One region of the Methylobacterium sp. TK31 genome, then DNA from elsewhere that is predicted to be linked to it. Evidence: predicted binding sites of a transcription regulator. Region 1 holds the regulator's gene; the other holds the start of a gene.
What was found. Region 1 encodes HrcA, which represses chaperone genes, less so after heat shock. Its sites were predicted from a motif close to GTTAGCACTCNCNNNNNGNGAGTGCTAAC; they were not measured.
Positions count from the first base shown of each region.

Region 1 (3,387 bases):
CGGCGCGCAGCGCGGTGAGGCCGGCGGCCGCGGGGCCGAGGGCGGCGCGGGACGCCAGGAGGGACGTCCGGGCGCGGCGGCCGGCGAGCGCGGCGGCCGTGAGGATGGCGGAGCCGCGGCGCGGGACGGCCGGGCCGACCGGGATGGTCGCGACGAGCGCGGCGGTCGCGACGAGCGCGGCGGTCGCGACGAGCGCGGCGGTCGCGACGAGCGCGGCGGTCGCGACGAGCGCGGGGGTCGCGACGAGCGTGGCGGAAAGGCCGACCGGGACGAGCGCGGTGGGCGCGACGGCCGCGCGGACCGGGGTGGTCGCGGCGAGCGCGGCGACCGCGGTGCGGTCCGGGGCGCCTATGGCCGCCTCGGCGCACCGCAGCGGACCGAGTTCCGCCAGAGCGTGTTCCGCCGCGGCATTCCGCGCCTGGCGGCCGGTGCCTTCGCGCTCACCGTCGGCACGGCGATCGCCCGCAGCTACACCCTCTACGACCTGCCGCCGGACATCGTCCGGATCGCGCCGGAATACGAGGATTACCGCTACGTGCTCGTGGACGACGACATCGTCATCGTCGATCCGGACACCTACGAGATCGTCGACGTGATCCGCGGCTGAACCGAGCGGTTCGACAGGAACGAAGGGGGCGGGGCTTCGGGCTCCGCCCCCTTCGCGTTCGGCACCCGCAGGTTCGCGCTCGACCCGGTCCGGCTCAGCGCTTGCGGTCGAGGAGGCCGGAGACCACCCGGGCGGTGTAGTCGACCATCGGCACGATGCGGGCATAGTTCAGCCGCGTCGGACCGATCACGCCGACGACGCCGACGATCTTCTGCGAGCCGTCGCGGAACGGAGCGGCGATCATCGAGGAGCCGGAGAGCGAGAACAGCTTGTTCTCCGAGCCGATGAAGATCCGCACGCCCTCGCCGCCCTCGGCCCGGGACAGGAGCTCGATTACGTCCTTCTGGGTCTCGAGGTCGTTGAACAACAGGCGGATGCGGTCGAGGTCCTCGGCCGCGCGCAGGTCGTCGAGGAGATTGGCCTGGCCGCGTACGATGAGCTGGCGGGCATCCGAGGGGCCGACGCTGACGGCGAGGCCGGCATCGACCAGGCGCTCCGTGATCGCGTCGAGTTCGCGCTTCATGGCCAGGCGGCCCGCCTCGATCTCGGCGCGCAGGGTTCCGAGGGTCCGGCCCTGCAGCCGGGCGTTCAGGTAGTTCGACGCCTCCTGCAGGGCGCTGGCCGGCAGGCCCGCCGGCAGGTCGAGCAGGCGGTTCTCCACCGAGCCGTCGTCGGAGACGAGGACGACCAGGGCCCGGGTCGGGTCCAGGCGCACGAACTCGATGTGCTTGAGATGCACGTTGGTCTTGGTGGTGAGCACCACGCCGGCGCCGCGCGAGATGCCCGAGAGCAGCATCGAAGCCTCGGCCAGGGCCGAATCGAAGGTGTGGCCGGAGGCGGCCGCGCGCATCTGCGACTCGATCCGCTCCTGCTCCTCGCGCCCGACATCGCCGAGTTCGAGCATCGCATCGACGAAGAAGCGCAGGCCCTGCTCGGTGGGAAGACGGCCGGCCGAGGCGTGCGGGGCGAAGATGAGGCCGGAATGCTCCAGATCCGCCATGACGTTGCGGATAGAGGCCGGCGACAGGGTCATCGGCAGGATACGGGCGAGGTTGCGCGAGCCCACCGGCTCGCCGGTCGTGAGGTAGCTTTCCACGATCTGGCGGAAGATCTCGCGCGAGCGTTCGTTCAGCGCGCTGAGCACCTGCATCTGCTGGGACGTCGAGAAGGGGTGGGAGGGCTCTGTCACGATCCATTCCTGAGGCGGAGAGTGTGACGGTCTCCAGTGCGTTACACAATGCGTCCCACGGCCGAACCCGGGGGACGCCGAAGAAACAGCTTGGCGTCCCGCGGCCGAACCCGGGGGATGCCAAAGAAACAGCTTGGCCGTGTGAGGCGTTCCGCCGGGTTCGTGCGTTGCTCAGGCCCATCGTCGAACCCGGCCGCGCGACCGGGCCGGCGACGGGACCTCGCCGACGCCCAGGCGGCGCGTATCGCACGAAGGAGTGACCATCTCATGAGACCCACCGCTCGATCCGGCCTGATCAAGTCCCTCGCCATCGTCCTGGCGATGGTCGGTGCGATGCTGTTCAGCGCGCCGCAGGGCGCCCAGGCCGCCCCCGCCATCGTCTCGGCGGAGGTCGCCGGCCCGGCGGCCGCCGTCACCGAGGTCCAGTACGGCGGCGGCCACTGGCGCCATCACGGCCGGGGCTTCCGGCACCATCACCACCACGGCCGGCACTTCGGCCGTCGTCACCACCGGCACTTCGGCCACCATTACGGCCGGCACCACGGCCACCATTTCGGTCATCGCCGCTACCGCTACTGAGCCGTCCGGGCGCGGCCGCGGCCCGCCGCGAAAGGAACCCGCTCCGTCCGGCCTCGCTTGCCGGGCGGCAACCCAAACCGTAAAGCCGCTCTCCATCACACTCGGAAGGAGAGCGGCATGCGGCCCTCGAAGCGCGCGACCGACGAACTGCGCACCGTCACCCTGGAGCGCGCCGTCTCCCGCCACGCGGAAGGCTCGTGCCTCGTCAGCTTCGGCGACACCAAGGTGCTCTGCACGGCCACCCTGGAGGAGCGCGGCCCCGGCTGGCTGCGCGGCTCGGGCAAGGGCTGGGTGACGGCGGAATACGCCATGCTGCCCCGCGCCACCCACGAGCGCACCCGGCGCGAAGTGAATTCCGGCAAGCCCTCCGGGCGGACCCAGGAGATCCAGCGCCTGATCGGCCGGTCGCTGCGCGCCGTCACCAACCTTCCGGCCATGGGCGAGCGCCAGATCACCGTCGATTGCGACGTGATCCAGGCCGATGGCGGCACCCGCACCGCCGCGATCACGGGCGCCTGGGTTGCCCTGCACGACTGCTTCACCTGGATGCGCGGCCGCTCGATCATTTCGGTCGACCCCCTGCGCGACCACGTCGCCGCGGTCTCCTGCGGCATCTACAAGGGCAAGCCCGTCCTCGACCTCGACTACGCCGAGGATTCGGGCGCCGAGACGGACGCCAACTTCGTCATCACGGGCGCCGGAGGCCTCGTCGAGGTCCAGGGTACCGCCGAGGGCAAGCCGTTCTCGGAGGAGGAGCTGTTCGAGCTGATGCGTCTCGCCAAGGGTGGCATCCAGTCCCTCATCGCCCTCCAGAAGCAGGCCATCGCGCCGGGAGTCCCCGCATGAGCGGGCATCGCATCCTCTCCGGCCGCGTCGTCATCGCGACCCACAATGCCGGCAAGCTCGTGGAGATGCGCGAATTGCTGGCGCCCTTCGGCGTCGATGCAGTCTCGGCCGGCGAACTCGGCCTGCCCGAGCCCGACGAGACCGGCACGATGTTCGCCGAGAACGC
Region 1 is NZ_CM143964.1:378,824-382,210, forward strand. Features, by position in the region: gene ACXJY8_RS01690 (DUF1236 domain-containing protein) at 1-607, shown strand, start outside; gene hrcA (heat-inducible transcriptional repressor HrcA) at 702-1,757, opposite strand; gene ACXJY8_RS01700 (hypothetical protein) at 2,064-2,375, shown strand; gene rph (ribonuclease PH) at 2,493-3,221, shown strand; gene rdgB (RdgB/HAM1 family non-canonical purine NTP pyrophosphatase) at 3,218-3,387, shown strand, end outside.

Region 2 (3,387 bases), 2.1 Mb from region 1:
CACCGCCGCGCCGGCCGTGATCGCGAGGCGCCCACCCGCACCGGGCTCGATGGTCAGGCCCAATCCGGCGCAGATCAGGGCCGCCGCGAAGAGCGCCAGCGCCAGGACCATGTAGGCGCGGTCGAGACCCTGGCGGATCCAGGGTTCATCCAGGCGAACCCGGGTCGAGTAGAACCGCGTCGCCGACAGGCGCAGCCACTCGAACAGGACGGTGTTGGCCACGATGGCCCCGGCCGTCGCGAGGGCGAACAGGCCGAAATCGGCGGGACCCAGCAGCTTGGCGATGAGCAGGCCGAGGATGAAGTTCAGGCCGGCATTGAGGATGAAGGCAGCGATCACGGCCATGGCGCGGACGGGTTCATCCTCGGATGCCGGCTCGACGGGGCATCGCTGCGCACGGCTCTAGCACCACGCGGGCAAACATTCCGTCAACCGGTCACAACCAGCCCCGGATGCGGAAGAAAACGATCGGAATGATGGCGCTCACCAGGATCAGGGCGAGGCCGTAGGGATAGCCGTAGACCCATTCCAGCTCGGGCATGTGCTTGAAGTTCATGCCGTACATCGAAGCGATCAGGGTGGGCGGAATGCCGACCACGGACGCCACGGTGAGGACCCGGAAGGTGTTGTTCTGTTCGATGCTGATCAGGCCGAGGGTCGCGTCGAGCAGGAACTGGACGTTCTCCGAGAGCCGGATCTCGAACTCGTCGAGGGAGGCGATGTCGCGACGCACGGCCTCGAAGCGCGGCCCCTGCTCTTCGCCGAGGATATGCTCGCACTCATTGGCCACGAAAGGCACGATCCGCTCCAGACCGAGGAGGCTCGACCGGATCTTGCCGAGGGTCTTCCCGCGCCGGCCGATGCCGCGCAGGATCCGGCGCAGCGCCAGGTCGCGCCGGCGGGGCGTCTGGGCGCGGAGCTTGGTATCCCCGGCGGGAGCCCCGCTACGGACATCGAAATCGAAGATCCGCGTGGACAACTCGTCGAGGTCGGCCCCCATGTCCTCGAGGGAGTCCGCGAGGCTGTCGACCAATTCCTCCATCAGAAGGAGGAAGATCTCGGTGGAGGTTGTGCCCGGCCCGTCGCCGGCGTCGATGCGCTTCTTCACCTCCGCGAAGGCGCGCAACTCGTGGAAGCGCACGGTGACGAGGCGGTCGCGGGTCAGCACGAAGCCCAGGGGCTTCAACTGGGTGTCGAGCTTGTCGAAGGTGACCATCGGGGTGGACAGCGAGAAGCCGGACTTCAGCCGCCGCAGCCGGCTCGAGTTCTCGACCTCGCTCAGCGCCTTCCGGGAGGGCACCCGGATGCCGGTGCAGGCCTCGACCCGCTGGGCCTCCTCGGCGCTCGGATCATCGAGATCGATCCAGACGACCTGCGAGGGGTAAGCCGCCGCCGGCGACTGGGCCTCGGGCTCGACCGCGCCTTGCGGACCATGAAGCTTGATCATCCGCGAAGGACTTTCCGTCGTCGTGGGGAATCGGGGGATGATCCTGTCGCCGGATCGTCGTCGGAGCCTGCGACAGTCTTGACTCGAACGGCTCCCGCGCCTAACTCGGCGCCAGCGTTAGCACTCACTCAAGGAGAGTGCTAACGGCCTGGGTTGAGCGCGCTGCCGCGCCGCATCAACGCCATCCACGAATTTGAAGCAAGAGGGCAGCTCATGAAGTTCCGTCCGCTGCACGACCGTGTCGTCGTCCGCCGCATCGAAGGCGAAGAGAAGACCAAAGGCGGCATCATCATTCCGGACACCGCCAAGGAGAAGCCGCAAGAGGGCGAGATCGTCGCCGTCGGCCCCGGCGCCCGTGACGAGGCCGGCCGCGTGAACCCGCTCGACGTCAAGGCCGGTGACCGCGTCCTGTTCGGCAAGTGGTCCGGCACCGAGGTCAAGATCGACGGTCAGGACCTCCTGATCATGAAGGAATCCGACATCATGGGCGTCGTCGCCTAAGTCGGTTTTCGGTTCTCCTCCCTTCCACGAGCCCTTCGAGGGCGCCGTCCGGCGCCTCGGGGCCCATCACTGACAAGGATCTGACATGGCAGCGAAAGAAGTCCGCTTCGCCTCCGACGCCCGCGAGAAGATGCTCCGTGGCGTCGACATCCTCGCCGACGCGGTGAAGGTGACGCTCGGCCCCAAGGGCCGCAACGTCGTCATCGAGAAGTCCTTCGGCGCGCCCCGCATCACCAAGGACGGCGTCACCGTCGCCAAGGAGATCGAGCTCGCCGACAAGTTCGAGAACATGGGCGCCCAGATGGTGCGCGAAGTGGCCTCGAAGACCAACGACATCGCGGGCGACGGCACCACCACCGCCACCGTGCTGGCCCAGGCCATCGTCCGTGAAGGCGCCAAGTACGTCGCCGCCGGCATGAACCCGATGGACCTGAAGCGTGGCATCGACCTCGCCACCACCGCCGCCGTGAAGGACATCACGAGCCGCGCCAAGAAGGTCGCCTCGTCCGAGGAAGTCGCTCAGGTCGGCACCATCTCGGCCAACGGCGACAAGGAAATCGGCGAGATGATCGCCCACGCCATGCAGAAGGTCGGCAACGAGGGTGTCATCACCGTCGAGGAGGCCAAGACGGCCGAGACCGAGCTCGACGTCGTCGAGGGCATGCAGTTCGACCGCGGCTACCTCTCCCCGTACTTCATCACGAACGCGGAGAAGATGGTCGCCGAGCTCGAGGACCCCTACATCCTCATCCACGAGAAGAAGCTGTCCTCGCTCCAGGCGATGCTGCCGGTTCTCGAGGCCGTGGTGCAGACCGGCAAGCCGCTCGTCATCATCGCCGAGGACATCGAGGGTGAGGCGCTCGCCACGCTCGTCGTCAACAAGCTGCGCGGCGGCTTGAAGGTCGCGGCCGTGAAGGCTCCGGGCTTCGGCGACCGCCGCAAGGCCATGCTCGAGGACATCGCGATCCTGACCCAGGGTCAGATGATCGCCGAGGATCTCGGCATCAAGCTCGAGAACGTCACCCTCCCGATGCTCGGTCGCGCCAAGCGCATCCGCATCGAGAAGGAGACCACCACGATCATCGACGGTCTCGGCGAGAAGTCGGACATCGAGGCCCGCGTCGGTCAGATCAAGGCGCAGATCGAGGAGACCACCTCGGACTACGACCGTGAGAAGCTGCAGGAGCGCTTGGCCAAGCTCGCAGGCGGCGTCGCGGTCATCCGCGTCGGCGGCGCGACCGAGGTCGAGGTTAAGGAAAAGAAGGACCGCGTCGACGACGCGCTGAACGCCACCCGCGCTGCGGTGGAAGAGGGCATCGTTCCCGGCGGCGGCACTGCCCTCCTCCGTGCCCGTGAGGCCGTCCGCGCTCTGAAGAGCGACAACCCGGACGTCCAGGCCGGCATCAAGATCGTGCTGAAGGCGCTCGAGGCTCCGATCC
Region 2 is NZ_CM143964.1:3,275,404-3,278,790, forward strand. Features, by position in the region: gene ACXJY8_RS15185 (lipopolysaccharide biosynthesis protein) at 1-345, opposite strand, end outside; gene ACXJY8_RS15190 (magnesium transporter CorA family protein) at 437-1,447, opposite strand; gene groES (co-chaperone GroES) at 1,661-1,948, shown strand; gene groL (chaperonin GroEL) at 2,034-3,387, shown strand, end outside.
Region 2: a site for HrcA is predicted at 1,564-1,592, ahead of groES (co-chaperone GroES). Genes of this name have one in related genera too.